4 regions of the Mesorhizobium sp. M8A.F.Ca.ET.208.01.1.1 genome follow, and region 4 is predicted to be linked to each of the others. Evidence: riboswitches for the same ligand, from Rfam matches in the RefSeq annotation. Region 4 holds a riboswitch; each other region holds the start of a gene.
The links. Region 4 has a riboswitch for thiamine pyrophosphate ahead of thiC (phosphomethylpyrimidine synthase ThiC). Riboswitches for the same ligand answer to the same signal wherever they lie in the genome.
Positions count from the first base shown of each region.

Region 1: it holds a riboswitch for thiamine pyrophosphate, as region 4 does, so the genes downstream of both, thiB (thiamine ABC transporter substrate binding subunit) here and thiC (phosphomethylpyrimidine synthase ThiC) in region 4, are expected to answer to the same signal.
Region 2: it holds a riboswitch for thiamine pyrophosphate, as region 4 does, so the genes downstream of both, thiC (phosphomethylpyrimidine synthase ThiC) here and thiC (phosphomethylpyrimidine synthase ThiC) in region 4, are expected to answer to the same signal.
Region 3: it holds a riboswitch for thiamine pyrophosphate, as region 4 does, so the genes downstream of both, EN851_RS00050 (YkoF family thiamine/hydroxymethylpyrimidine-binding protein) here and thiC (phosphomethylpyrimidine synthase ThiC) in region 4, are expected to answer to the same signal.

Region 1 is NZ_SRUT01000002.1:985,050-992,290, forward strand. Features, by position in the region: gene EN851_RS15335 (RNA polymerase factor sigma-32) at 1-79, shown strand, start outside; gene EN851_RS15340 (M48 family metalloprotease) at 95-1,564, opposite strand; gene thiQ (thiamine ABC transporter ATP-binding protein) at 1,796-2,572, opposite strand; gene thiP (thiamine/thiamine pyrophosphate ABC transporter permease) at 2,565-4,184, opposite strand; gene thiB (thiamine ABC transporter substrate binding subunit) at 4,409-5,407, opposite strand; TPP riboswitch at 5,451-5,565, opposite strand; gene EN851_RS15365 (thiamine diphosphokinase) at 5,652-6,296, shown strand; gene EN851_RS15370 (ABC-F family ATP-binding cassette domain-containing protein) at 6,298-7,241, shown strand, end outside.
Region 2 is NZ_SRUT01000004.1:118,682-125,922, forward strand. Features, by position in the region: gene EN851_RS37860 (hypothetical protein) at 688-1,149, shown strand; gene EN851_RS20105 (hypothetical protein) at 1,812-2,039, shown strand; TPP riboswitch at 2,161-2,277, shown strand; gene thiC (phosphomethylpyrimidine synthase ThiC) at 2,381-4,216, shown strand; gene thiO (glycine oxidase ThiO) at 4,213-5,214, shown strand; gene thiS (sulfur carrier protein ThiS) at 5,183-5,380, shown strand; gene EN851_RS20125 (thiazole synthase) at 5,382-6,155, shown strand; gene EN851_RS20130 (thiamine phosphate synthase) at 6,152-6,757, shown strand; gene EN851_RS20135 (hydroxymethylpyrimidine/phosphomethylpyrimidine kinase) at 6,748-7,241, shown strand, end outside.
Region 3 is NZ_SRUT01000001.1:3,817-11,057, forward strand. Features, by position in the region: gene msrA (peptide-methionine (S)-S-oxide reductase MsrA) at 1-474, shown strand, start outside; gene EN851_RS00040 (formyltransferase family protein) at 1,044-1,859, shown strand; gene EN851_RS36115 (hypothetical protein) at 1,890-2,210, shown strand; TPP riboswitch at 2,174-2,287, shown strand; gene EN851_RS00050 (YkoF family thiamine/hydroxymethylpyrimidine-binding protein) at 2,278-2,886, shown strand; gene EN851_RS00055 (ABC transporter permease) at 2,926-3,744, shown strand; gene EN851_RS00060 (ABC transporter ATP-binding protein) at 3,741-4,508, shown strand; gene EN851_RS00065 (ABC transporter substrate-binding protein) at 4,501-5,517, shown strand; gene EN851_RS00070 (isoprenylcysteine carboxylmethyltransferase family protein) at 5,721-6,401, shown strand; gene EN851_RS00075 (hypothetical protein) at 6,520-6,864, shown strand; gene EN851_RS00080 (DUF3309 family protein) at 7,097-7,241, shown strand, end outside.
Region 4 is NZ_SRUT01000005.1:219,340-226,580, forward strand. Features, by position in the region: gene EN851_RS22935 (thiazole synthase) at 1-611, opposite strand, end outside; gene thiS (sulfur carrier protein ThiS) at 613-813, opposite strand; gene thiO (glycine oxidase ThiO) at 782-1,783, opposite strand; gene thiC (phosphomethylpyrimidine synthase ThiC) at 1,780-3,615, opposite strand; TPP riboswitch at 3,721-3,837, opposite strand; gene panD (aspartate 1-decarboxylase) at 3,946-4,398, opposite strand; partial or broken gene EN851_RS37290 (biotin synthase) at 4,514-4,615, opposite strand; gene nadC (carboxylating nicotinate-nucleotide diphosphorylase) at 4,764-5,630, opposite strand; gene EN851_RS22970 (L-aspartate oxidase) at 5,630-7,171, opposite strand; gene nadA (quinolinate synthase NadA) at 7,168-7,241, opposite strand, start outside.

The sequences.
Region 1 (7,241 bases), on a different contig from region 4:
GATCGAGGCCCGCGCGATGGAAAAGCTCAAGGTCGCGCTGGTGAAGCAGAATCCCGAATTCATGGCGACCGCCGCCTGATTCGCGCAATGGGCGCTACTTGTCGGTGACGATCTTGACCTTGTCGCCGGCCGAAACCGCGGCCCCCGGCGACAACGCGTTGAGCACGCGGAACAGGTCGAGCTTGCGGTCGACGCCCACCATCTGCGCGGCAAGCGAGCCCATGGTCTGTCCCGGCTGTACCGTAAGCACACGGATATGCAGTGGCTTCAGGGCCGCCTTTTCGGCGGGACTGAGAATGCGGAAGGAGCCGCTGACCGAGCGCGCCACCGTTTCCAGCGAGGTGCTGGCCGAGGGCGCCGCGGTCAGCAATCGGTAAACCTGGCCGCCGGCGCGGATCACCGCGATATCGAACTGCCAGCCTTCGGCGCCGGCATGCGCGGTCGCCGCCTCATTGCCGTTGATGGTTTCCTGCTTGACAGTGCTGTCGTCGAGGCCAGCCACCCAGCCGCTTCTGATATAGTCGGTCAAGGCGCGGTTCTTGTCGATCGAAACGCCATCGAAGCGGATCGCTATGTCGCCAGGACCGGTCGCCGTCACCGCTGCCGCCGAATTGTCGATGATGAAACCGTCCGGCACCGTGAACGACACGCCGAGGCCCGGATGCAGGAAGGTCTCGCCGCGCACATAGCCTTCTTCCGGCGTGTCGCCGTAAAGCAGGCCGTCTATGCCGGCGAGGAAGGAATCGCGGTCGCGCGTGCCGAAGCCGGGCGCGCCGAACTGGCGGGCGTGGCGCTGTGCCAGATCGATGCGCTGTGGCGTGTTGGGATGGGTGGCAAGGAAGTCGAGGCTGGCGTCGGTGGCGCCGCTGATCGAGCGGAAATCGGTGTAGGCCGACATCGACTGCAGGAACCGGCCGGCGGCATAGGGATCGTAGCCGGCTTCGCCGATCGACTTGATGCCGATGGCGTCCGCCTCCAGTTCCTGGTTGCGCGAGAACTGCGCCAACCTGAGCTTGCCGCGGATCAGTGCTGCCTTGGCGGTCGGGCTGTCGCCGAGCACATCCGAGACGACCTTGGTCGCAAGGCCTTCCTCGGCCTCCAACTGCTGGCGCTGCAGGCCATGATTGGCGGTGACGTGTCCCATTTCATGCGCGATGACGGCGGCGAGCTCGGACGAATCATTGGCCAGCGCCAAGAGGCCGCGCGTTATGTAGAGATAGCCGCCCGGCAGCGCGAAGGCGTTGACGTTGGGCGAATTGAGGATGGTGATGCGATAGGTCTGGGTCGGGTTGGCCGACACCACGGTCAAATTGCCGACCACCTTGGCGACCATGCGCTCGAGCTTGGGATCGGAATATTCGCCACCATAGGTCGCCAGGATGCGCGGATGCTGCGCCTTGGCGAGTTCGGCTAGCTTGTTGTTGGCGGCGACATTGTCCACCGTGATCGGCTTGTCGGAAGGCTGGAAGCCGGATTCCTGGACCTCCGGAGGCGTGAACATCTGGCAGCTCGCCAGCGCCACGGCAAAGCCAGCCAGCGCCAGGAAGCGCGCCAGCGGGTTCATTCGTAGCCTGTCAACGCCGATCGCCAGAATGGCTTCCTTTCAGGTCCTTGCGCATGATCATGCCATGCGCAAAACAAACTGCTACAGCGTCCGTCACGCGCCCCTCGGGGCGGGCAGCAGATGCTGTAGGCAAATCACGGCCTGTGCCGGACGGTATCGAGCGGACCTAGCCACACTACTCCAGTCATGGCAAGCAAGCGCCACATCGCCTCGGGCCGGTTTGAGCGTAAATTATGTCCGCTTCCGGGCAATATCTCGTGATAAGGCATCCCCGGCACCCGCACCGATATAGCGCCGGAACGCCTCTGGACCAGCCCCGGCAAAGAAATCGTCCGCCGTGCCTGTGGCGGCGACGGCGCCATTGTCCAGAAACACCACCTTCTGGCCGATGCGGCGGGCATCCTGCGGCTGGTGCGTGACGAACAGCACCGTCATGCCACGCTCGGCATGAAGGCCAGCAACCAGGTCGAGCATGTCGTCGCGCAAGGCGGGCCCAAGCGAGGCGAAGGGTTCGTCGAGCAGCAGCACCGGGCGGTCACGCACCAGCACGCGAGCCAGGGCGACGCGCTGGCGCTCACCGCCCGAAAGTTCGCGCGGCAGCCGCTTCTCCTTGCCGGCAAGACCGGTGCGCGCAAGGGCGCCCGCGATATCGGCGTGGTCGGTATCGGTCAGCCGCAACGATGGCGAACGGCCGAGCCCGACATTCTGCTCGACGGAAAGATGCGCGAAAAGATTGTTCTCCTGAAACACCATCGACACCGGACGCACGGCCGGCGGCTCACCACTGACATCGCCCCCGCCGATCAGCACGCGGCCGGATCTCGGCATCTCGAATCCGGCCACCAGATTGAGCAGCGTCGACTTTCCCGAACCGCTTGGCCCCATGATGGCAGTGATTTGCGTCGCGGTGAACTCGACATCGAAAGCGAACAATGCCTCGCGATAACTGAACGAGACCTTGTCCAGCCGCACCGGAACCCCATTGGCGTCAGCCGCACCGTCAGACATCGCGGGCCATCCCCTTTCCCAGCCGGTCCGCTGCCAGCACCAGTACCAGGCAGACAAGGCCCAGCAACAACGCCAGGCCGGCGGCGTCCTGGGTGCGGTAGCTGCCCATGCGCGCCAGGAGAAGGTAGGGCAAGGTCTGTACGAAATCACTGCCGAACAGGGCGATGACGCCGAGATCGCCAAGCGACAGCGCCATGGCGAACGCGAAGGCGGTGGCGAGCGGCCGCCGCAGCGACGGCCAGTCGACCAGCTTCAGCCTTGCCCAGCCGGAAATGCCGAGCTGTGCGCAGAGCCGTTCGTGGCGCTCGCTTGCCGCATCATAGGCGGGGCGGATGGCGCGCAGCGCGAAAGGCATCGCCATGACAGCGTTGACGGTGACGACCATGAGCGGGGCGATGGCAAAGACGTCGCCGACGTGGCGCAACAGAAGGAACCAACCGGCGCCGACGACGATCGGCGGCACGACCAGCACAAAGCCGGCGCCGGTATCGGTGGCGTGTTCGAGCAGTGTCATTGGGCCGGAGCGGCGGTTCGATGCCAGCGCCCGCAGCGCCATTGTCAATGCCAACGAGAGCATCACCGAAAGCAGCGCCGAAAGGAAGCCGAGCACGGCGCTGGTGAGTGTCGCCTGCCGGACAGCGGTCTCGCCGGCCAGCCGGTCGAGATCGGCGCTCAATCCGGCGATCACGGTCGCCGCCATCGGTCCCGCTACGAACAGCAGCGCCAATCCGATGAGCAAGGCATTCAGTGTGGCTTCGGTGCCGTTGACGGAGAGATAGCGGCGCGGCGCGACCGGCAGGTTGGTGTCGCCGACGACATTGGCGCCGAGCCGCGTCAGCGCCAGCACCACGATGAAGGTCAAGGCGATCTGCAGCAATGTCAGCGCGACAGCCCTCGCGGGATCGAAATCGAAGCGCAAGGCCTGATAGATGCCGACTTCGAGCGTCGTCGCGGCCGGCCCGCCGCCAAGCGTCAGCACGATGGTGAAGGATGTGATGCAGAGCATGAAGACGAGCCCGGCGACGCCGGGCATGGCGGCGCGCAGTGTTGGCCATTCGATCAACCGGAACGCCGGCCGCGCCGCCATGCCGAGCTGGCTCGCCAGCCGCCACTGGTCGGAGGGGATGGTCTGCAGCGCCTCGAGGAACAGGCGGGTGGCCAGCGGCAGGTTGAAGAAGACATGGGCGACGAGAATGCCGGAGAGGCCGTAGATGCCCGGCCAGCCCTGGCCGCCAACCCAGTTGAACAGGCCGGCGAAATAGCCGGCACGGCCATAAAGCGCCAGAATGCCGAGCGCCGCGACGATCGCCGGCAGCGCCAACGGCACGGCGAAGAGCTGCAGAATGAAGGCGCGGCCGAAGAACCGTGGATGCCGCGACAGCGCCCGCGCCACGAACAGGGCCGGCCCGACGGAGAGCAGCGTTGACAGGGCCGCCTGCCAGAGTGTGAAGCGCACGACGCGCAACAGATAAGGGTCGAAGGCCGCCCAGGCGCCGGAGAGATCGTGTGCGCCTTCGACAAGCAGCCCGGCAAACGCGCCGCCGATCAAGAGCGCGATCGCCGCCAGCGCTACGCTGCCGGCGGTAATGCGGGGATCAGACGCGGGTTGCACGAAAGGCCTTTAACGTGCGTCGCGTTCCTTCGCGCCCCCCTCTGTCCTGCCGGACATCTCCCCCACGAGGGGGGAGATTAGCAGCTCCGGCGCCCAGCTCATTCCTGCAATGTTGGCGATTGGCGAAATCGCCGATGACAGCCAATCTCCCCCCAAGCGGGGGAGATGTCCGGCAGGACAGAGGGGGGCGCCGTAAAGCATTCATCTTCGGATCATACAGCCAACTACTTGCTCATCACCGCCAGCCATTCATCCACCCAGGCCTTGCGGTTGGCCGCGACCTCCTCCGGACTGAACAGCAGGGTCTTGGTCGGCTTGACCAGTTTGTCGAAGGCCGGGTTGAGCGGCTTGTCGGTCTTGCCGGCCGGGAACATCCAGTTGGTCTCGGGGATGGCGTCCTGGAATTTCGGTCCGGTCATGAAGGCCATGAATTTTTCCGCCAGCGGGTTCTTGGCTCCGGTCGTGGTGATGCCGGCGACCTCGATCTGCAGATACTCGCCCTCTTCGAAAGACGCCGCCTGGTAACGCTCGGTGTTCTCGGCGACCATGTGGTAGGCCGGGGAGGTGGTGTAGGAAAGCACCATCGGCGCCTCGCCCTTGGTGAACAGGCCATAGGCCTCGCTCCAGCCCGGCGTCACGGTCAGCACCTTGGTCTTGAGCTTGGCCCAGGCCTCCGGCGCCTTATCGCCATAGACCGACTTCACCCAGAGCAGCAGGCCGAGACCGGGCGTCGAGGTGCGCGGGTCCTGGATGACGATCTTGTCGTCGGCGCTGCCCTCGACCAGCTCCTTCAAGCTTTTCGGCGGCGACTTCAGCTTTTGCGTATCGTAGACGACGGCGAAATAGCCGTAGTCGAAGGGAACAAAAGTATCGTCGCTCCAGCCGCCCGGCACGTTGACATCGCTCACCGCGCCATGCGGCGCGAACAGGCCGGAGGCCTTGGCATCGGCGGTGAGATTGGTGTCGAGGCCGAGCACGATGTCGGCCTTGGTCGAAGCGCCTTCCAGCTTGACGCGGTTGAGCAGCGCCACGCCGTCGGCGACCGAGACGAACTCGACATCGCAGCCGCATTCGGCCTCGAATTCCTTCTTCACCACGGGGCCTGGACCCCAGTCGGCGGTGAAGCTCTCATAGGTGTAGACCGTGAGCTTGTCCTTGGCCAAGGCCGGCCCGGACAGCGTCACCGCCGTGGCTGCGATGAGAGAATATAAAAACGTGCGCATCGGCGCCTCCTTCGTTTGCGTTGAAAGGAATTGAGGCGTCGGACTGTCCGAAACGTCTAATCCCTCCGCCGGTACAAACCGGATCAGGTTCAGCGGGTTGGCGAGACTGCCTCTCAGCCGGCCCGCGATATTCGCGTCCGGCACCCCGTTAGAGCGTTTCGACACATAGGCCCGGCGGGTGGGACACGCAAGTGGGAGTTTGCCGCCTTCCGTTTCCCGTGACGGGCTGGTAAGGCGACGGGATATGAGCACATTCACCATCCTGCTTGGCGGCGATCTCCTCCGCACGCCCCGGCTCGACCGCCAGGTCGAAGGCTCGCGCGTGATCGCCGCCGACGCCGGCATCGGTCATGCGCGGATGCTGGGCCTCGTGCCGGAATTGTGGGTCGGTGATTTCGATTCGGTTCCGGCCGATCTGCCCGCCCATCTCGCCGCCGTGCCCCAGCAAACCTTCCCGACGGAAAAGGACAAGACCGACGGCGAACTGGCAATCGCGGCCGCACTGGAGCGTGGAGCGACCCGCCTTGTGCTGGCGGGCGCCTTCGGCGGCAAGCGCGCCGATCACGCCTTTCTGCATCTGGCGCTTGGCCTGCGGCTGGCCGAGGCCGGAACGGATGTGCTTTTGACCAGCGGCGCCCAGGAGGGTGTCCCCTTGCTCAACAGCAGGGCCAGCTTCGATTATACCGACGGCACGCTATTTTCTATTCTCGGCTTTTCCGAACTCTCCGGCCTGACCGTCACCGGCGCCAAATGGCCGCTCGACAAGGTCGAGGTGGCTTTCGGATCGTCGCTGACCATTTCCAACGAGGTCAAGGGCCGCCTCGACATCGCGCTCGGCCACGGCCGCGCGCTGCTGCTCGCCCATCCCTATCCATTGCCCGAAAGCTGACATGGCCCCGCCCCTTCTCAATCTCGACGGGATAAGACTGACTTTTGGCGGCACGCCGCTGCTCGATGGCGCCGCCCTGACCGCGTCGGCCGGCGACAAGATCGCGCTGGTCGGCCGCAACGGGTCCGGCAAGTCGACGCTGCTCAAGATCGCCGCCGGCCTGATCGAACCGCAGGACGGCGAGGTGTTCCGCCAGCCTTCGGCGACTGTCCGCTATCTGCCGCAAATGCCCGACATGGACGGCTTTGCCAATGTGCGGGCCTATGTCGAGGCCGGGCTCGGCCCGGCCGACGATCCCTACCGCGCCAGCTATCTGATGGAGCATCTCGGCCTGTCGGGCGAGGAGCGGCCGGCAGACCTGTCCGGCGGCGAGGCCAGGCGCGCCGCCCTTGCCCGCGTCATGGCGCCGGAGCCCGACATCCTGCTCCTTGATGAGCCGACTAATCATCTTGATCTGTCGGTGATCGAATGGCTGGAAGAGGAACTCGTCCGGACTTCCTCGGCGCTCATCGTGATCTCGCACGACCGCCGCTTCCTCGAGCGTGTGTCGCGTGCCACCGTCTGGCTCGACCGTGGCCAGACCCGCCGGTTGGACAAGGGCTTTGGCCATTTCGAGGAATGGCGCGACCTCGTGCTGGAGGAGGAAGAGCGCGAGCAGCACAAGCTCGGCCGCCAGATCGTGCGCGAGGAGCACTGGCTGCGCTACGGCGTGACGGCACGGCGCAAGCGCAACATGCGACGTCTCGGCGAACTGCAGACCATGCGCCAGCGCTTTCGCGGCCATCGCGGCGCCGAGGGCACCGCGACAATGGTGGCCAGCGACGCGGCCGAATCCGGCAAGCTGGTGATCGAGGCGAAAAACATAGAGAAGAGCTTTGGCGACCTCACCGTCGTCAAGGGGTTCTCGACCCGCATCCAGCGCGGTGACCGCGTCGGCCTCGTCGG
Region 2 (7,241 bases), on a different contig from region 4:
CGGTTGCCTTTTCCACCGCCGCCTCACACATCGTGTTGGGGCTGAAGAGCTACCTGCAAATCCTCGCAACGGGCGCGGCCGCATCCTTGATTTTACAAATTGACACGTCTTGGTTTTTAGAAAATGCCACGTGCGATGATGGCGCCAAAAAAAAATGTCACGCGAGATGATCATGCCTGAGGTAAATGGTCCGCCAAAGTTGGGAAAGGTATACCGGTTGAATGGTGGATAGGTACGCCGGATAAAAAGGGCTTCGGGTTCCGGAAGACGAACTAATCGACGGATAGGCGCTGCTCGTGAGGGAAACTGCATGCGCATTACGGTTATGACCATCCAGGGATGTCGGATATGATCTTGAATAGTGACATTGCAGGCCAAAGAGCGGCCGAGAAGCTAGCAGAGGGCCTGAAATCGCAGGGCAAGCAGCAATACGAAGAAAGGTCGAGGGAACGCGAACGAGATGTGTCTCGTTAGGTCGCACGTTGCACCAGGGGTGCGTCGGAAGGCACTCCGCCGTGTCCTGAAGAGGTAGCCTGCACTTGAGAATAGCCACGGTGGTACCTTATTTTCGGCTGTGAAGCACACGAGACCCGCGACGTGAGACCCAGTTGCTCAATACCCAGTTGCTGGGTGAGCGTGCATGACTGCCAACGGAAGGTCTTGCACGCACCCTCGCGATCTTGAGCAATGGTCGCCATGACTTTCTTCTTGCAGGCTTTTGAGTGGCCCAGCCTGCAATCACCAGACCCCACCGACTCTAAAGAGCGTGGCAGACGGGATAGTCGAGGTTGCCCGGCACAATTACGCTCAAGGCTTGCGCCGCCCAGAGGACACGCTGAAAAGGCAGCATGGGCGCGCAAGCACGCCATTCACGAGAGGTTCGACATGAAGACTATGCAAGAAAAAGACATTCCGGCATTCGTGCAAGCAGTTGTGGAGGCCGGCTGCAACATTTGCGCGATTGGCAACTTGGGATATGTCTTTGGCGATGCTGATTTGACGCCGGCGCAACGGAGGTCCGTCGAGCCACAGCTGCGCAGGATTGCTGAGATCTACGGCGAACGCGATCATCTCATGGACGAGATAGCTGTATATCTGCGGTCGATCGGACGCCATGTCGAGGTTGAGCCGAAGACAGGTGTTTCCTGATGGCCGCGATCGATCGCGTTCCGTAGTCGCCATTTCTATTGGGTAACGAGCAGCCGTCTTCCAACCTCTGAAACAAAAAAGAGGTGACCCCCAAAGGCCGCTCTCGAGACCGCAAGTCTGAGCCGCTAACGCATTGCGATAACCAGGCTGTCCGAACTGGGCGTCGATGCCTTCCTCGACCAGGTCGCGGTAGGCGGCGATCTCATCTACCGCATGCATAGCCAAGCCAGAGAAGTTTTCGGCAGCGGAATTCTCGGTCGCTTCCCCTTTTATGACTAGAGGGTGCGGCCGATCCGGCCGCGACGATCTCGCAGGGATTGCCATATACGGCAACACGAACACCGGCGGATCAATACTCGGATAATGGCGGCCGGCTATGTAGCGATCGATCGCGCACCAACATATCAATGCAATAGCTTAGTTGCTTTCAAAGGCGGGTCTCTACGAACTGCAAGCAAGCTAAACGATTGCGTCAACTCTTCCTCGCAGAGCGAAAACTCCGCGCCCACGCGATTTCTCTGCTGGAACAGCGGCACATCCTCAGCGCCAGGACACGGCCGCCGCCGTCGGGTTTTACGAAGCCGGTGATTGCATAAGTTGCCCGCAAGATATCATTGGTATCGGGAACGCCGCCGATGCCGCATCCTGAATAGAGCGGCCGCTTGCACCTGCCAGCCCGACGACCAGATCATATCTGCAACTCCATCTACCTGGACGTGGTGCAAATCACCTCGCTGAAGCCGCAAATCGTCGCCTTCGACCAGGATAACCACATCCGTGACCGCCTGAGCTACTCGGTCGATCTCGACGCACATGGCCGATACAGTTTTTCCATCCTTCACGAAGCGAATGAGACTTTGGCCATTCCAGCCCTGGTCTACGGGGCGTGACTTGTCCCCGATGCATGCGCGAGCTCTCCGCTCGGCCGGCCGCCGGACGTCGCCACCGGCCGAAGGCGCCCGAAGGCGCCCGAAGGCGCTTGACAAAGCAGCACCGGCCCATTCAACTTGAGGCATTCACCAGGGGAGTCCCGGTAAGGGGCTGAGATACTGCTGGCTTTCGCGGCGCAGTGACCCGTTGAACCTGATCCAGTTCATACTGGCGTAGGGACGGTGCAAGCGCTTTGCGGGAGTTTACGCCCGAGGTCCTGCTGCAGCAGGTCTACAGAAGCGTCTTTTCATCCTTCCGGCACAGAACTGGGTCTCCAATGCATGAGCAAAGGAGCCTCACGATGAATGCCCTCACCCCCGCCGTGTCGACGGGACCACTGCCCGCCTCGCGGAAAATCCACAAGCCCGGCGTCCTCTACCCGCAGATCAGGGTGCCGATGCGCGAGATTTCCGTCCATCCGACGGCCGGCGAACCGCCCGTCACCGTCTACGATCCGTCCGGCCCCTACACCGATCCATCAGTCCAAACCAGCATCGAAAAAGGCCTTGCCCGGCTTCGCCACGAATGGGTCACGGCGCGTTGCGATGTCGAAGCCTATGACGGCCGCCACGTCCGGCCGGAAGACAATGGATTCGCCACCGGCGAGCGCCTGACACCGGAATTTCCGATACGCAATCGGCCGCTCAAGGCCAAGCAGGGCAAGGCGGTGACCCAACTTGCCTATGCGCGCGCCGGCATCATCACGCCAGAAATGGAGTTCGTAGCCATCCGCGAGAATCTCGGCCGCGAGGTGATGCGCGGCAAGCTGCAACGCGACGGCGAAGCCTTCGGCGCGGCGATCCCAGATTTCGTCACACCCGAATTCGTGCGCGACGAGGTGGCGCGCGGACGCGCAATCATTCCCGCCAACATCAATCATCCCGAGAGCGAACCGATGATCATCGGGCGAAATTTCCTGGTGAAGATCAACGCCAACATCGGTAACTCGGCTGTCACATCGTCGATGGCCGAAGAGGTCGAAAAGATGGTGTGGGCGATCCGCTGGGGCGCCGATACGGTGATGGACCTGTCGACCGGCCGCAACATCCACAACATCCGCGACTGGATCGTGCGCAATGCACCGGTGCCGATCGGCACGGTGCCGCTCTATCAGGCGCTCGAAAAGGTCGGCGGCATCGCCGAGGACCTCAACTGGGAGGTCTATCGCGACACGCTGATCGAGCAGGCCGAGCAAGGCGTCGACTATTTCACCATCCACGCCGGCGTGCGGCTGCACTACATACCGCTGACCGTCGACCGGGTCACGGGCATCGTCTCGCGCGGCGGCTCGATCATGGCCAAATGGTGCCTGCACCATCACCGGGAGAGCTTCCTCTACGAGCATTTCGAGGAGATCTGCGACATCGCCAGAGCCTATGACGTTTCCTTCTCGCTCGGCGACGGCCTTCGTCCCGGTTCAATCGCCGATGCGAACGACGCGGCGCAATTCGCCGAACTGGAAACACTTGGAGAACTCACCAAGATTGCCTGGGCAAAGGACTGCCAGGTGATGATCGAAGGCCCGGGCCATGTCCCCATGCACAAGATCAGGCAGAACATGGACAAGCAGCTCGCAGTGTGCGGTGAGGCGCCGTTCTACACGTTGGGGCCGCTGACGACCGACATCGCGCCGGGCTATGACCACATCACCTCAGGGATAGGTGCCGCCATGATAGGCTGGTTCGGCACCGCAATGCTTTGCTACGTCACGCCGAAAGAGCATCTCGGCCTTCCCGACCGCAACGACGTCAAGATTGGGGTGATCACTTACAAGATAGCCGCCCATGCAGCCGATCTGGCGAAGGGCCATCCGGCAGCGAAAACCAGGGATGATGCCCTTTCGCGCGCGCGCTTCGAGTTCCGCTGGGAGGACCAGTTCAACCTGTCGCTCGACCCCGAAACCGCACGGTCCTTCCACGACCAGACCTTGCCCAAGGAGGCGCACAAGCTGGCACATTTCTGTTCGATGTGCGGGCCGAAATTCTGCTCCATGCGCATTTCCCACGACATCCGTGCCGAGGCTCAGAAGGAAGGCATGGCGGCAATGGCGGCAAAATACCGGGAGGGCGGCGATCTCTACATGCCGGCGGACGAGACTGGCGTACCGGTCGTGCCGGAGGCTCCCAAACCATCATGAGGGTGCTCGTCAAAGGGGCCGGCGTTGCCGGCCTCACCGTCGCTTTCGAACTCGCCGCCCGCGGCGCGACGGTCACAGTCGCCGAGATGCGGCATGGCCTTGGCGGCAACGCGTCGTGGTTCGCCGGCGGCATGCTGGCGCCATGGTGCGAGCGCGAAAGCGCGGAGCAGCCGGTGCTGGATCTCGGACGCGACGCTGCCGACTGGTGGGATGCGGTGCTGTCGGGTCAGGTGACACGGGCCGGGACATTGGTCGTGGCCGCGCCGCGTGATGCCGGTGAGCTTGACCGGTTCGCCAGTCGCACGTCAGGGCATAGGCGCGTCGATGAAAACGAAATTGCGCTCCTGGAACCCGACCTCGCCGGCCGCTTCCGGCGTGGATTGCTCTTCCCCAACGAGGCTCACCTCGACCCACGCCAGGCGATGGCGGCACTTCATGACAACCTTGCGACCATGGGTGTCAAATTCCACTTCGGCTGCGACGCCCGGCCTGTTTCGGGTTTCGCCCGTCAGATAGACTGCATGGGAATGGCAGCGGCCGATGACAGGCTGCGCGGTGTTCGCGGCGAAATGCTGATCCTTCGCACGCCTGATGTCTCGCTGTCGCGGCCGGTCCGTTTGCTTCATCCACGCTTTCCGCTTTATGCCGTGCCGCGCACCGATCACCGTTTCATGATCGGAGCGACGATGATTGAAAGCCAGAGCGCCGGACCGGTGACGGCGCGTTCCATGATGGAGCTGCTGGGCGCCGCCCATGCCCTCCATCCGGCCTTTGGTGAGGCCGAGATCGTTGAAACCGGTGTGGGTGTCCGTCCGGCATTTCCCGACAATTTGCCACGCGTCGAAACAGACGGTGAGATCATCGCGATCAACGGTCTTTATCGTCACGGTTTTCTCCTCGCCCCCGCCATGGCGCGCCAGGCTGCCGGCCTGGTTTTCAGTCAAGACAGAACCAAGGAGCATGCTCATGAAACTGATGGTCAACGGCGAGGCGCGTGAGATTGCCGCCACCACGCTGGCCGAGTTGCTTGCCGCGCTCGACTATGAGGGCGATTGGCTCGCCACCGCCGTCAACGGCGACCTCGTGCACAAAGCCAACCGCACGGAGTTCCAGTTGAGCGACGGCGACCGGATCGAAATCCTCTCGCCCATGCAGGGCGGCTAGCATGTTGGAGCTTTATGGAACCGAGCTTTCGTCGCGCCTGCTTCTCGGCACCGCTCAATATCCTTCGCCGGCCATCCTTGCCGATGCAGTCAAGGCGTCGGGCACGTCGGTGGTGACCGTCTCGTTGCGGCGTGAGATGGCGGGCGGTAGAGCCGGCGAACAATTCTGGTCGTTGATCCGCTCGCTGGGCGCCAGAATCCTGCCCAATACCGCCGGCTGCCTCTCCGTCAAGGAAGCCGTCACCACCGCGAAAATGGCGCGCGAGGTCTTCGGCACCAACTGGATCAAGCTCGAAGTGATCGGCAATCACGACACGCTACAGCCGGATGTGTTCGGTCTGGTTGAAGCCGCCCGCATCCTGTGCGAGGACGGCTTTGCGGTATTCCCCTATACCACCGACGATCTCGTTGTCGCCGAGCGGCTGCTGGAAACGGGCTGCAAGGTCCTGATGCCGTGGTGCGCACCGATCGGTTCCGCCTTGGGACCGGTCAACATGACGGCGCTGCGCTCGATGCGCGGATATTTCCCTGGCGTCCCGCTGATTGTGGATGCGGGGCTCGGACGGCCGTCGCACGCGGCCACCGTCATGGAACTCGGCTTTGACGCCGTGCTCCTGAACACAGCGGTCGCCAAGGCGGCATATCCGGTCGGCATGGCGCGTGCTTTCGGTAAGGCGGTCGACGCCGGTCGTGAGGCGTTAAGTTCGGGAATGCTCGAACCGCGCGACGTCGCCGTGCCATCGACACCGATGGTCGGCAGGGCCGTTTTTTCATGAAGCTCGATCCCTTTTATCTGATCGTCGACAGCGCTGCCTGGATCGAACGGCTGGTCCCACTCGGAGTCCGGCTTCTGCAACTGCGCATCAAGACCGTGGATGAGGCTGGGTTGCGCGCGGAGATCCGCACCGCGAAGGCCTTGTGTGCTCGATACCAGTGCCAACTCATCGTCAACGACCACTGGCGCCTGGCAATCGAGGAAGGCTGCGACTTCATACATCTCGGCCAGGAGGATTTGCAGACCGCTGACCTCTTGGCGATACGGGCAGCCGGCGTAAGGCTCGGACTGAGCACACATGATCATCAGGAGCTGGAAACGGCGATGGCCGCCGAGCCTGACTACATAGCGCTTGGACCCATCTATCCGACCATCCTGAAGAAGATGAAATGGGCGCCGCAAGGGGTCGAACGGATCAGCGAATGGAAGCGCCAGGTCGCGCCGTTTCAATTGGTCGCCATTGGTGGCCTCAACCCTGAGCGGCTCGACGGTGTCTTTGCGGCTGGCGCGGACAGCGCGGCGGTGGTGACCGACATCACGCTCAACGACGACCCCGAGGCGCGCACGCGAGAATGGATCGAAAAGACGGACCAATGGCGCTGAGGCGAGAACCACATGTGCTTGTCGTCGGTGGATCGGACTCCAGTGGCGGTGCTGGAATTGCACGCGATATCGAGACGATCTCTGCCATTGGCGTGCGCACCTGTCTCGCCGTCACAGCGCTAACGGTGCAAACGCATGACGCCGTGATCGAAATCTATTATTCGCCACCTAGCCTGGTGGCCAATCAGATGTGCGCCGCGCTGCAGGCCAACGACGTGGCCACAATCAAGATCGGCATGCTGGCGACTGCCAAGATCATTGTTGCCGTTGCCGCAGTGCTGCGCAAATTTCCGCATGTCCCCGCAGTACTCGACCCTGTGCTGGCCTCCACCTCAGGCCGCGCACTTCTGCAAGCAGGCGCTATCGCTGCCATGAAGCGCGATCTTATGCCGCTTTGCTGCATTGTCACGCCCAACCTCCCTGAACTGGCGCTCCTTAGTGGCTCCGAACTGGCAGTGGATGAGGACGGAGCGCTCCAACAAGG
Region 3 (7,241 bases), on a different contig from region 4:
TGGGGCATGCAGGATTTGATCCGGCGCATGCCGGGCGTCCTCGCCACGCGTGTCGGCTACAGCGGCGGCGACGTGCCGAATGCCACTTATCGCAATCATGGCACCCATGCCGAAGCCATCGAGATCAGCTTCGATCCGGCGAAAATTAGCTTCCGCCAGCTTCTGGAATTCTTCTTCCAGATCCACGATCCGACGACGCGCAACCGCCAGGGCAACGATGTCGGCATGAGCTATCGCTCGGCAATCTACTACACCAGTGAGGAGCAGAAGCGTGTGGCGGAGGACACCATCGCCGATGTCGATGCCTCTGGCCTGTGGCCCGGCAAGGTTGTCACCGAGCTCGCTCCAGCCGGAGCGTTCTGGGAGGCCGAGCCCGAGCACCAGGATTATCTGGAGAAGTATCCGAACGGCTACACCTGCCATTTCGTCAGGCCGGGTTGGAAACTGCCGGTTCGTGAAAAGGCCGTTTCATAAGGCTCGCTGATCAGTCTTTGCGGCAGTGGGTTTAAGCGCCCGCCGATTGCCGCGAGGCCATATCAATAGCGGCTGTCAGCCCCGCCCGGCGGTTGACAGTCCGCGGCGCTGCTGACCAACTGCGCGGGTTGATTGATTTCAGGGGGAGCATGAGGAAACTCTACGAAAAACCTGTGTTGGTGAAGCGGGAAAGGCTCTCAAGTGTCGCCGCGGCAGGACCGCTTTCTCCCAAACCAGGCTGACGGCTCGGCCGGCCTTTTGGTCCTGACCGGACGGGTCCGTGACGGTGCTCGGATTGCCGGGCGATGTCTTGCCCCGCCGGATTTGAAAAGATGATTTCTTTCGAGCCTGTGGCCGGCGCCCGGCAGCTCAATGCAGTTTTCATCCTGGATGTTTCTGCTTACACCGGGCCTCTGCTTTCCGGTTGGATCGAGGCGGGAAACCGTATTGGCGCGATCATCGTGCCTGGCTTTCAGCGCCCATCCAGAGGCTTCAGCATTGGCAATTTTCGACGCCGGCTGAGGCGCCAGCTTCTGCTCAGGCGCTATCTCGGCAACACGCCGGTAAAGTTGATCGAATTCGGCCGGCCTTACGACTGGGATGAGCTTGGCCGGCAATTGCCTGACATCGCCGCGGATGTACTGATCTGCTACGCTTTCCCGACCTTGATCCCACAACAACTGCTCGGCCTCTTTCCCAAGGGCGGGCTTAATTTTCATCCGGCGCTGCTGCCCAACTACCGGGGTCCGCATCCTCTCCATCGCCTGGCCGCGGACGGCCAGCATGCCGTTCATGGCGGCGTGACATTGCACAAGATGTCCGCCAATTTCGATGACGGCGACATCCTCGGACAGGTGCCGTTCTCGGAAGCGCACTGGGCAACGCGGCGGGATGTGGCCGACAGCGTGGCGACCGCGATGCGCGCGTTGGTGCGCGAGGTGGCGCCAGCCTATTGCAAGGATTTGGTGTCCGGGACGCGGCAGCCAACTGGTGATTTCGTCTGGGCGCGACTTGAGCGGAACCACATGGCGATTTCATCCGACATGTCGATCGAGCACGTTGCCCGATTGTGGCACGTCCTGGGCGGCAATCCCGGTATCTATCTGGACGTTGCCGGCCGCGAAGTTCGGTTGGCCTTTCAGATCGCGCGACTGGGCCCGCCAACTGGAAAAGGTCCGGTCAGGCGATGGGGGAGGGTGGAGTTCGATCTTGCCAATGGCCGGGTTCGATACCTCACTTATGGCCGCCTGCTCAAACGGCTGATGAAAATGCACACCGCATTCGCACGGCCAAAAGCCGGAAAACCGTGCCCCGAAATAAGAGTGTTTGGCAAAGTGATCAGCGAATCGGCGCCAGAGGTACCGCCAGCCGGTCGTGGCGGATAGTGAAACCAATGCGCATGGAAAGCGCGGAACTTGCATCCGCGCTTTCCCTGCTGCGAAAACTACGTACCGCAGTTCTTGTCGTTCACGGTCGGCGCGGTCGCCCTGCCATTGGCATCCGTCTGCGCGCTGGTCGGGCAATTCTGGTCCGCGTTGGAATTCATTCCGCCCGGCGTGATGGTCGGGCTGTTGGTTGCACCCGGATCGAGCCAAATTCCCGGGCGCCGGCACCCGGTTGTGCCCGCGCTGGCGCAATGCTTTTGGCGCAGCTTGCTGAAAAAACAGCTTCCCCAACCGATCGAATGGTGCTTTAACGCCGCCATCCACAGGGGTGCTCCGTACGGTCGGGGCTGAGACGGGGGCGGCAAGCCCACAGACCCTAGAAGCTGATCTGGGTAATACCAGCGGAGCGAGGCGGGCGATGTTTTCAGGCGCACAGGTTTCCCTATATCCCATGGCCGACGATTTTGTCGGCGTCATCCTGGGTGCGCTCGGCGCGCTCGATCCGTATCGCGACAAGCTCAGGATCGAGACCGACGACATCTCGACCTTGCTGGTCGGGCCCCCCGAGGTGCTATTCCCGGCGCTGCGCGACCTTTTCGTGGCTGCGTCTGGCAGCGGTAAGCATTGCGTGCTGTCGGCGACCATTTCGCGTGGTTGCCCAGGTGAGCCAGACGATCCGATCTGCCGCTCCGACACGTTTGGCGGCCCTGCCGGGCCACTCGGCCCGCGCAAGCAAGCCGCCATTTCCGCCGTGCGCGGCGCGCCCGCCACTGGGCAGCCAGCGGCGGCGCAGTTCTCGCTCTATGTGATGGGCACGGACGACCACATGGACGAGATCTATGGCTGCATCGATTTCCTGAAGCAGTCCGGCGTCTACGATCGCTCCAAGAATTTCTGCACCAAGCTGCGCGGCGATGCCGGCGCGATCTTCTCGGCGCTCGACGAAGCCTTCTGCCGCTTCGGACCAGGCGCCGGCCACGTAACCCTCGACGTCACGGTTTCGGCCAACAGTCCCACTGCCGTTTGAACCGTTCGCGCCGACGCGCGCCGTCAAGGTCATCCTCTCGTGGCTTCATCGTCGTTCAACCCGCGTCAACTCACGGGCTTCCTCGCCCAGGCGGCGCCGGCCGTGATATCGATCGGCCTGGTGCTCGTGGCGTGGGAACTCTACGCAAACCATTCCGGCATCAAGCCGACGGTTCTGCCGGCACCCTCGCGCGTCTTCGAACAGGCGATGCTCAATCGTGACGCGCTGCTCGACAACGCCATTCCCACCATCCGCGCCACGCTGATCGGTTTTGCCTGCTCGCTCAGCGCCGCCTTCGCGCTGTCGATGCTGGTCGACTTCTTCCAGCCTTTGCGGCGCGCGCTGTTTCCTGTCTTCATAGTCAGCCAGACCTTGCCGCTGGTCGCCATCGCGCCATTGGTGGTGCTGTGGTTCGGCTTCGGGCTGACGCCCAAGATCATGCTGGTGGCACTGGTCACCTTCTTCCCGATGCTGGTGGCCCTGGTGCAGGGCTACGAGGCTACCGAGGTCGAGATCGGGCAGATGCTGAGCGCCATGGGAGCAGGGCGCTGGCGGGTCTTCATCCTGGCACGGTTGCCTTCGGCGCTGCCTTATTTCTTCGCTGGCCTCAGGATCTCCATCACCTATGCCGTCGTCGGCGCCATCTTCGCCGAATATGCGGGCGCGGCCAAAGGGCTGGGCATCTACATGCTCAACGCCAAAAACAATTTCCGTCCCGACCTGGTGCTCGCCGCCGTCGGCGTCAGCGCCGCCCTTACCCTCGTCCTGTTCGGGCTGACGGTGGTGCTGCAACGACTTGCCATGCCCTGGGAAAGAGCCGCTGGCAGGCAAGCCGCCCGAAAAGGCCCGCAAGCATGAGCCGGCTCGAATTGCGGCATATGCGCAAGGCCTTTGGCGGGCTCGAAGTGCTCGCCGACATTTCGCTGCGCGTGGATGCCGGCGAATTCGTCTCGATCCTTGGGCCTTCGGGTGCTGGCAAGTCGACGCTGTTCCAGCTTCTGACCGGCGCCGAGCATGGCGAGGGCGAGATGTTTTTCGACGGCGCGCCGCTCGACGATCATGGCAGGCATTTCGCCTTCATGCCGCAGCGGGACGCGCTGATGCCGTGGCGGCGCATCCTCGATAACACGACGCTCGGGCTCGAGGTGCAGGGCCTCGGCCGCAAGGCGGCGCGGACGCGTGTCGCGCCGCTGTTTGCCGAGTTTGGGCTTGCCGGCTTCGAGCGGCATTTTCCGGCGCAGCTTTCAGGCGGCATGCGGCAGCGCGCGGCACTGCTGCGCACTGTCGTGCAGGAACGCGACATGTTGCTGCTCGACGAGCCGTTCGGCGCGCTCGATGCACTGACGCGCGCGGCCATGCAGCGCTGGCTCGAACAGATGTGGCGGCACCATCGATGGACGGCGTTGCTGATCACCCATGACGTGCGCGAAGCCGTGTTCCTGTCAGACCGCATCTATGTGCTGTCGGCCCGGCCTGCCCGTGTCGTGCGCGAGATCCAGGTGCCACTGCCGCGCCCGCGCGATCCGACCAGCGCCGCCACACGGCAGGCCGGGGCACTCGAGGCCGAGATCCTCGACATTCTGCTCAACCTCCAGCCAACCAAAGGACATGACCATGACTGACTTGACGCGAAGGCAGGCTCTGCTGCTCACCCTTGCCGCTAGCGTACCGCTGGCCACCGGATCGAGCCGCTCCTTCGCGGCAACGCAAAAAGTCACTGTCGCGCTGGACTGGACGGTCAACACCAACCACATCGGGCTGTTCGTCGCGCGCGAAAAGGGTTTTTATCGCGAGGCCGGTCTGGAGGTCGATATCGTGCCTTACAGCGACACCGGCGCCGGCACGCTTGTCGCCAACCGCGTCGCCGATTTCGGCATCAACGGCACCATCAGCCTGTTCACCCAGAAGACCGCCGGCGCCGACTTGAAGGCCGTCTATGCCGTCGTGCAGTCCGAAACTGGTCGGCTGGTGTTCAATGCGGCGCGCAGCGAGATCAGGAGCCCGAAGGATCTGGATGGCCTGACCTATGGCGGTTTCGGCAGCGCCTGGGAAAACGCACTGATCTCGACCATCATCCGGCATGATGGCGGCAAGGGCGATTTCGAGACGGTGACGCTCGGCACTTCCGCCTATGAGGCGCTGGCCAACGGTTCGGTCGACTTCACGCTCGAAGTGTCGACCTGGGAGGGCGTCGAAGCCGAACTCAAGGGCGTCAAGCAACGCAGCTTCGTCTATGCCGACTATGGCGTCCCCGACGAGCACACGACGCTCATCTCTTCGAGCGAAGCGTTTCTCCAGGCAAATCCCCAACTGGCGTCGTCCTTCATCCAGGCAACGCGGCGCGGCTATCAGTTCGCGGTGGATCATCCAGAGGAAGCCGCGACGCTGCTGATCGCCGCCAACAAGGATGCCCTCACCAATCCGGCGTTGATCCAGGCTTCGCTGAAGGCACTGATCGACGGGCACTATCTGCGCGGGCAAGACGGCACCATCGGCATCATGGATCCCGCCAAGATGGAAGCGATCGGCTCCTACCTCCTCGCCGCGGGTATCCTGCATGATGCCGATGGCAAGGTTGTCGCGCAACGTCCGGATTTCGTGGGATATTTCAGCAATGGGTACCTCAGATAGGTGCCGACGCTGAGACTGCGAAAAGGTCGTATCGTCCGATGCTGGAGGCGAGGATGTCGCTAGGTCGCAGCCCGACAAAACCGCGGCTACGGCCTTCACCTTCGACCCGGTTTGATGCCGATCTGATCTTCTCGGTTAACGGCACGGCAATGGTTACGTGCAAAAGTCGCCCCCGAGGGATCATCGGGATGCTTGCCTTGCTCATGTCAAAAAGTGAAGCGCTTTCGCGTGCGCCAGACAAAAGGCTTTTGTCGGCGGCGCGCAAGCACGAGATCATGCTCGACTTGCGCGAAGGCTTCTTTCGCGCCTGTGCGCTGCTGTGCGCGGCGCTGTTCGTCTATCGCGGCGTCTATCAGCTTCTCGAGGATCCGACCCGGCTCAACACCGCGCTGGTGGCGATTTCCGAGATACTCACCTTCACCTGGCTGCTTCTGTCGCGGCGTCCGGTCACGCGTGACTGGAATCTGCTTACCGTCATCGTTTCGGTGACAGCCAGTTTTGGCGTTGCGTTGATCAGTCTCAAGCCAGGCATTGCGCTCATCCCTCTCTACGTCGCCGCGCCGTTACAGATCATCGCATTGTTGTTCGTTATCTGGGGCAAGATCTCGCTGGGGCGCTCTTTTGCGATCCTGCCGGCCAATCGCGGTGTGATGACGGGCGGTGCCTATCGGCTGGTGCGGCATCCGATCTATGCCGGCTACCTCGCCGGCCATGTGCTCTACCTCCTGTCGGCCTTTTCCTTCCACAATCTCGCTGTCTATGCGGTCATCACCTACATGCAGCTGTATCGAATCCTGCGCGAGGAGGCCTTGCTGGCCGCCGAGCCGGAGTATCGCGCTTACATGGAACATGTACACTATCGGCTGTTCTACCGGTTATTCTGAAGGCCAGGCTGTGAGGGTTGGCCAACAGGCTCCTCAGCGTCCAGTGGTCGGAGCTGCTCCCTAGGCGAGGGCGCTGTAGCTCGGCGCTTCGGTCGGCGGCAGCAACGGCGCGAATGCCGTGGCCAGCGCCAATATCGGAGATTCGGGCGGCATCAACGCCGGGCTCGGTGCCAATGCTGGTGGAACAGGCGGTATCAACGCGGGGCTTGGCGCCAATGTTGGCGGTACTAGTGGTGTCGGCGTCGGCGTCGGCGTGGGCATCGACAACGTAACCAATCCCAGCAACCCGTCGAACGTGGGCATATCGCCCAACCCTAGCCAGCTCAACGGTCCGCGTGCCGTGGCCCAGATGTCGAGCTCCCAGCTGAGGCGCATGAAGAAGCGCTGCGTCGACGTTCTCGGCAGCGAGGGGACTTATGACCGCGACCTGCGCCAGCTCTGCCTGCTGATCGCACGCCGCTGAGGTTGAAGGAGGCTGCGGAACCAGCCCTGAGGCTTTGACCGCACTCTCCTGGCCCCCGACCGGTCGGAAAGCCCGCCGTCCAGGCGGGCTTTCTGCTTTGCGGGCTGGATGCTCCGTAGCCGGGATGGCCCGGCGGAACGCCAGCTCCCCTAAAACGTTCATACCTTACAACATCTGAAATAGCGCGATGTTGAAACGGCGCGAAAGCGCGCATTTAGGAGCTGGGAAAGTCATGGGTCTCGGAACAATACTTATCATCATTCTAATCCTCGCGCTGCTTGGCGGCTTCAGCGGTATCGGTGGTGGTCCGTTCTACGGAACCGGTTATTATGGTGGCGGTGGTCTCGGACTTGTGCTGATCATCATCATCATTCTTG
Region 4 (7,241 bases):
AGCACGGCGTCAAAGCCGAGTTCCATGACGGTGGCAGCGTGCGACGGCCGTCCCAGCCCCGCATCCACGATCAGGGGGACGCCTGGGAAATGTCCGCGAATCGAGCGCAGCGCCGTCATGTTGACCGGTCCCAAGGCGGAACCGATCGGTGCGCACCACGGCATCAGGACCTTGCAGCCCGCTTCCAGCAGCCGCTCGGCGACGACGAGATCGTCGGTGGTATAGGGGAATACCGCAAAGCCGTCCTCGCACAGGATACGGGCGGCTTCGACCAGGCCGAACACGTCCGGCTGCAGCGTGTCGTGGTTGCCGATCACTTCGAGTTTGATCCAGGTCGTGCCGAAGACCTCGCGCGCCATGTTCGCGGTGGTGACCGCTTCCTTGACGGAGTGGCAGCCGGCCGTGTTGGGCAGGATTCTCGTGCCGAGCGAGCGGATCAGCGACCAGAATTTTTCGCCGGCCCTGCCGCCCGCCATCTCACGCCGCAAAGAGACGGTCACCACCGACGTGCCCGACGCCCTGACTGCATCGGCAAGGACGGCCGGCGAAGGATATTGAGCCGTGCCGAGCAGCAGGCGGGATTGAAGCGTCGTCCCCAGAAGGTCGAACATGCTAGCCTCCCTGCATGGGCGAGAGGATTTCAATCCGGTCGCCTTCGTTCAAGCAGAACGCCGTCCGGCTGGCTTTGTGCACCAGGTCGCTGTTGACGGCGGTGGCGAGCCAGTCGCCCTCATAGTCGAGCGCGGCAAGCAATTCGGCTAGCGTGGTGGCGGTGGCAACCTCACGCGCTTCGCCGTTGACGGTCAGTTTCATGAGCAAGCTCCTTGGTTCTGTCCTGGCTGAAAACCAGGTCGGCGGCCTGGCGCGCCATGGCGGGGGCGAGGAGAAAACCGTGTCGATAAAGCCCGTTGATCGCGATGATCCCGCCGTTCGTTTCGACCCGCGGCAGATTGTCGGCAAAGGCCGGACGAACGCCGACACCGGTTTCGACGATCTCGGCCTCGCCAAAGGCCGGGTGGAGGGCATAGGCGGCACTCAGCAGCTCCATCATCGAACGTGCCGTCACCGGACCGGCGGACTGGCTTTCAACCATTGTCGCGCCGATCATGAAACGGTGGTCGGCGCGCGGCACCGCATAGAGTGGAAAGCGCGGATGCAGCAGCCTGACCGGGCGAGACAGCGAGATATCAGGCGCGCGCAGGATCAGCATTTCGCCGCGAACGCCGCGCAGCCTGTCATCGGCTGCTGCCATTCCCGTGCAGTCGATCCAACGATCGAAACCGGAAATCCGCCTGATATCGACATCGAACTGGAATTCGACACCCATGGCCGACAACCTGTCATGGAGTGCCGCCATCGCCCGGCGCGGGTCGAGATGGGCTTCGTCGGGGAACAGCAGCCCGCGGCGAAAGCGGCCGGCAAGGTCGGGCTCCAGGAACGCGATTTCATCTCCGTCGACACGCCGATGCCCCCACGTGCGACTGGCGAACCGGTCAAGCTCACCGGCATCTCGCGGCATGGCCACGACCAGTGTTCCGGCCCGTGTCACCTGATCCGGCAGTGCCGCATCCCACCAGTCGGCGGCGACGCGTCCGAGATCCAGCACCGGCTGCTCGGCGCTTTCACGCTCGCACCATGGCGCCAGCATGCCGCCGGCGAACCACGAGGCATTGCCGCCAAGGGTCTGCCGGATCTCAGCGACTGTGACCGTCGCGCCGCGGGCGGCGAGTTCGAAGGCGGCGGTGAGGCCGGCGACGCCGGCCCCTTTGACCAACACCCTCATGATGGCTCCGGCGCCTCTGGCATGAGCGCTACGCCGGTCTCGTCAGCCGGCATGTAGAGATCGCCGCCCTCGCGGTATTTCGCCGCCATCGCCGCCATGCCTTCCTTCTGGGCTTCGGCGCGGATGTCGTGGGAGATACGCATGGAGCAGAATTTCGGCCCGCACATCGAGCAGAAATGCGCCAGCTTGTGCGCCTCCTTGGGCAAGGTCTGGTCGTGGAAGGACCGCGCGGTTTCGGGGTCGAGCGACAGGTTGAACTGGTCTTCCCAGCGGAACTCGAAGCGCGCGCGGGAAAGGGCATCATCCCTGACTTTCGCTGCCGGATGGCCCTTCGCCAGATCGGCGGCATGGGCGGCGATTTTGTAGGTGATCACGCCAATCTTGACGTCGTTGCGATCGGGAAGGCCGAGATGCTCCTTGGGCGTGACATAGCAGAGCATGGCGGTGCCGAACCAGCCGATCATGGCAGCACCAATGCCTGAGGTGATATGGTCATAGCCCGGCGCAATGTCGGTCGTCAGTGGTCCAAGCGTATAGAAGGGCGCCTCGCCGCAGACAGCGAGCTGCTTGTCCATATTCTCCTTGATCTTGTGCATCGGCACATGGCCGGGACCTTCGATCATCACCTGGCAATCCTTGGCCCAGGCGATCTGCGTCAATTCGCCGAGCGTTTCCAGCTCGGCGAATTGCGCCGCATCATTGGCATCGGCGATCGAGCCCGGACGAAGGCCGTCGCCGAGCGAGAAGGATACGTCATAGGCGCGGCAGATGTCGCAGATCTCCTCGAAATGCTCATAGAGGAAGCTTTCCCGGTGATGGTGCAGGCACCATTTGGCCATGATCGAGCCACCGCGCGAGACGATGCCCGTGACCCGGTCGACGGTCAGCGGGATGTAATGCAGCCGCACACCGGCATGGATGGTGAAATAGTCGACGCCTTGTTCGGCCTGCTCGATCAGCGTGTCGCGGTACACCTCCCAGGTCAGGTCCTCGGCGATGCCGCCGACCTTCTCGAGCGCCTGGTAAAGCGGCACCGTGCCGATCGGCACCGGTGAATTGCGCAGGATCCAGTCGCGAATGTTGTGGATGTTGCGGCCGGTCGACAGGTCCATCACCGTATCGGCGCCCCAGCGGATCGCCCAGACCATTTTTTCGACCTCTTCGGCCATCGAGGAAGTGACAGCGGAATTGCCGATATTGGCGTTGATCTTGACGAGGAAATTGCGCCCGATGATCATCGGTTCGCTCTCTGGGTGGTTGATGTTGGCTGGAATGATCGCCCGCCCGTGCGCCACCTCGTCGCGTACGAATTCCGGCGTGACGAAATCGGGAATAGCCGCGCCGAAGCTTTCACCGTCGCGTTGCAGCTTGCCGCGGGCGATTTCCCGGCCGAGGTTTTCGCGGATGGCGACGAACTCCATCTCGGGCGTGATGATGCCGGCGCGCGCATAGGCAAGCTGTGTCACCGCCTTGCCGGCCCTGGCCCTTAGCGGCCGGTTGCGAATGGGAAATTCCGGCGTCAGGCGCTCACCCGTGACGAAGCCATTGTCTTCCGGCCGCACATGGCGGCCGTCATAGGCTTCGACATCGCCCCGCGCCGTGATCCATTCGTGGCGAGGCCGGGCGAGGCCCTTTTCGATGCTGGTTTCGACAGTCTGGTCGGTATAGGGGCCGGACGGATCGTAGACGGTGATGGGCGGCTCGCCCGCTGTCGGATGGACGGAGATTTCGCGCATCGGCACTTTGATGTGCGGATGGAGGACGCCGGGCTTGTGGATTTTCCGTGAGGCAGGCAGCGGTCCCGTTGAGACGGCTGGGGTTAGGGCATTCATCTTGAGGCTCCTTTGCTCATGCATTGGAGACCCAGTTCTGTGCCGGAAGGATGAAAAGACGCTTTGGTCGACCTGCTTGAAAACAGGTCTTCGGGCGTAAACTCCCGCAAAGCGCTTGCACCGTCCCTACGCCAGTATGAACTGGATCAGGTTCAACGGGTCACTGCGCCGCGATAGCCAGCAGTATCTCAGCCCCTTGCCGGGACTCCCCTGGTGAATGTTTTCGAATTGACCGAGCCGACACTGCTTTGTCAAGCGCATTTCCACCTGCGGCGGTGATCGGCGACTAATGAAACCCCGCGCAAAGCACGGGCAAATCTCGAGAGGAAGTCACGCGCCGGAGACCAGCGCAGGAATGGCCAAAGGCTCATTCGCCTCGTCAAGGATCGAGAAACTGTAACGCCCATGTGCGTCAAGATCGACGGAGTAGCTCAGGCGATCGAGTATGTGATTGTCCTGGTCGAAGGTGATGATCCGCGGCTTCAACGAGGTGATATTCGCTTCGTCCAGGTATATGGAGTTGCAAACAATGATCTGGTCGTCTGGCTGGCAGGTGCGGGCAGCCGCACCATTGAGGATGCAGCATCGTGAGCCGCGCTCGCCGAAAATGACATAGGTCGAAATCCGCGCACCGGAATTCTTGTTCCAAATCTCCACAAATTCCATCGGCAGGATCCCGGCTGCTTCGCAGTGGTCAGGGTCCAGCGTTATCGATCCATGGTAGTTGAGGTTCGCTTCGGTGACGTAGATGCCGTGCAGCTTGCCAGCGACTAGTTTTCGCAATGGTCCTGTTTCCTATCATCATGGATGAATCGTCCCGCCATCCTCTGGGTGGCCGGGTTACCCCGCTAGATTCCGACGACGAGGGCGCCGCCGCTGAGACCAGCGCCCGCCGCCGCCTGTTGGGATCGAAATTCCGGCGGTGAACGGTTTGCGCTTGAAACAGCAGGTCGTTGAAAGGCGCGTCATGCAGCGCCCGAGCAGCTTCCACGGTCCACATCCGGTGGCCGTCGAAGGATTGAGCTTCACGCATGGTTTTTCCGAAATCGCTGCGTGCATTTCCATCCTGTTCCCCTTGCATTGGGCGACCTAGGCACCTTTGAACTTGGCGGGCTGGGTCGAAAAAGCGTCCGGTCGACCGCCGATTGTCAGGCCCGACGGACAAATTTCGCGGAGTCGAGCCCGATATCGAGGATTGGCGCGCTGTGGGTCAACCAGCCGATGGAGATCAGGTCGACACCGGTCGCGGAGACGGCTGGAGCCGTCGCCGGCGTTATCCTGCCCGACGCCTCGGTAATCGCCTGGCCGGCAACCATCGCCACTGCTTGGCGCAATTCGTCGACAGACATGTTGTCGAGCAGGACGGCGTCTGGGGCGAGGGCCATAGCCTCTTCTAACTGGGCTAGCGTATCGACCTCGACTTCGATCTTGACTAGGTGGCCGACGCTGCATCGCGCGCGCTCGATTGCCATGCGAATTCCGCCAGCGATGGCGATGTGGTTGTCCTTAATCAGGATGGCGTCGTCGAGACCGAAACGATGATTGGAGCCGCCACCGGCGCGCACGGCATATTTTTCGACCGCTCGCAATCCAGGCGTCGTCTTGCGCGTGCAGACGATTCTTGCGCCGTGGCCGCGGACCGCCGCGACGATCAATGCCGTCGCGGTGGCGATACCGCTCAGATGGCACAGAAAATTGAGCGCCGTCCGTTCCGCGGTGAGTATGGCCCGGGCCGGACCGCTGACCGATGCGATGGTCTCACCTTGCGCGATGTTGCTGCCGTCCGCTCGCTCCACTGTCATCTCGACATCCTGGTCGATCAACCTGAAAGCGAGCATCGCCAGGTCGAGACCGGCTATAGTTCCGGCCTCGCGCGCAGTCAGCACCGTTGTCGCATGATGGTCCTTCGGTACGATGGCATCAGTGGTCAAATCACCGGCCTTGCCAAGGTCCTCGAGCAGAGCTGCCCGCACCAGAGGCTCGAGCATGATCGTTGGAAGGGGGGATAGGTTCATCAAGCGACGCTTTCGAGCATTGGAGAGTTGCCGAGTTCCCGCGCCGCAAACATGGCCGCGTCGAGCCTGATTTCGGAGCGGCGGGCGACGGCCGCTTGATGGGGAAAGTCGTTCCGGTAGTGAGCGCCACGGCTTTCGCGGCGCAGCAAGGCGGCAACCGCGATCATCAGCCCTACGGCGGCGGGATCGGACGCTGTGTCGTGCCGATGCAACAGCAGCAACAAGGCGCGCGCAGCCTCTTTCAAACCTTCGCCATCCCGCGTGACGCCAAGGGCATGTGACAGGAGAGGGCGCACAGGCCTCGGATCCGGCGCGGGCAGGTTAGCTGCCATCGCTGGCTTCCCACCGCCGTCCGGTGCACCAGCGACGCTTTCGGCAACCCAGCGCGCGCAAACGACGGCCTCGGTCAGCGAGTTGCTGGCGAGCCGGTTGGCGCCGTGCAGCCCGGTCGACGCGACTTCGCCGCATGCCCAAAGTCCAGGAACCGATGTTCGCCCGGCCAGATCCACGGCGACACCACCCATGTGGTAATGCTGGGCCGGCCGGATGGGAATGAGGTCTCGCGCCGGATCGATGCCGGCCTTGCCGCAGGCTGATGCGATTGTCAGAAATTGCTGCGCGAACATCGTGCCTGGCTTCTCGCGGACGTCGAGGAAGACGCGATGGCCGTCGGCAAGATGTCGCCAGACGGCGCGCGCGACGATGTCGCGCGGTGCGAGTTCCGCCCCGAGCAGGCCATCGAGGAAGCGCCGCCCTGTTTCGTCGACGATTGTTGCACCTTCTCCGCGAACCGCCTCGCTGATGAGCGGCATCGGACGGCCGGGCCCGTCAAGCGCGGTCGGGTGGAACTGAATGAACTCCAGATCGGCAAGGACGGCACCCGCGCGCGCCGCAAGCGCCAGACCCTGTCCGCAGCTGCCCAGTGGGTTGGTTGAGTCGCGGAACAGGCCGCCGATGCCGCCCGTGGCGAGAACGGCCCGTCCCGTGGCAAAGAACACCGGACCTGTCGGACCGCTCGCCACAACACCGGCGATTCTGCCGTCCTCGACGGCCAGCCGGCGTGCTTCGACTCCTTCCACGACAAGAACCGAAGGCGTGGAGCGCACGGCCGCGATCAGGGCGCGCATCACCTCCCTTCCGCTGCCGTCACCTCCGGCATGAACGATGCGCCGCCTGCTATGCGCGGCTTCCAGCCCGAGACGCAGAACTCCTGCAGATGTGCGATCGAAGCGAGCCCCAAGGCGCGTCAGATCCTCGATCGCCGCGGGCGCGGCGTACACGATGCGCCTTGCTGTATCCGCATCGCAAAGGCCGTCCCCTGCGGCGAGCGTGTCGGCAAGATGGAGCGCCGGTTCATCATCGCCGCCCAGGCTGGCGGCCAGCCCGCCCTGCGCCCACGCACTCGACGCCTCCGCGCCAAGCGGCGATCTCGACAGGAGCAGCACCGGCTCAGGCGCCATGTGCAGCGCGGTCATCAGCCCGGCTATGCCGCCGCCGATGATGACCGGCCGGCGGGCGAGATCGCGAACGTCCATGCTCATACCGCCAGCATCCGCTCGACGGCCAGCCGCGCACGCCCTGCAATCTCCGATTCGATGGTTACGACATGGC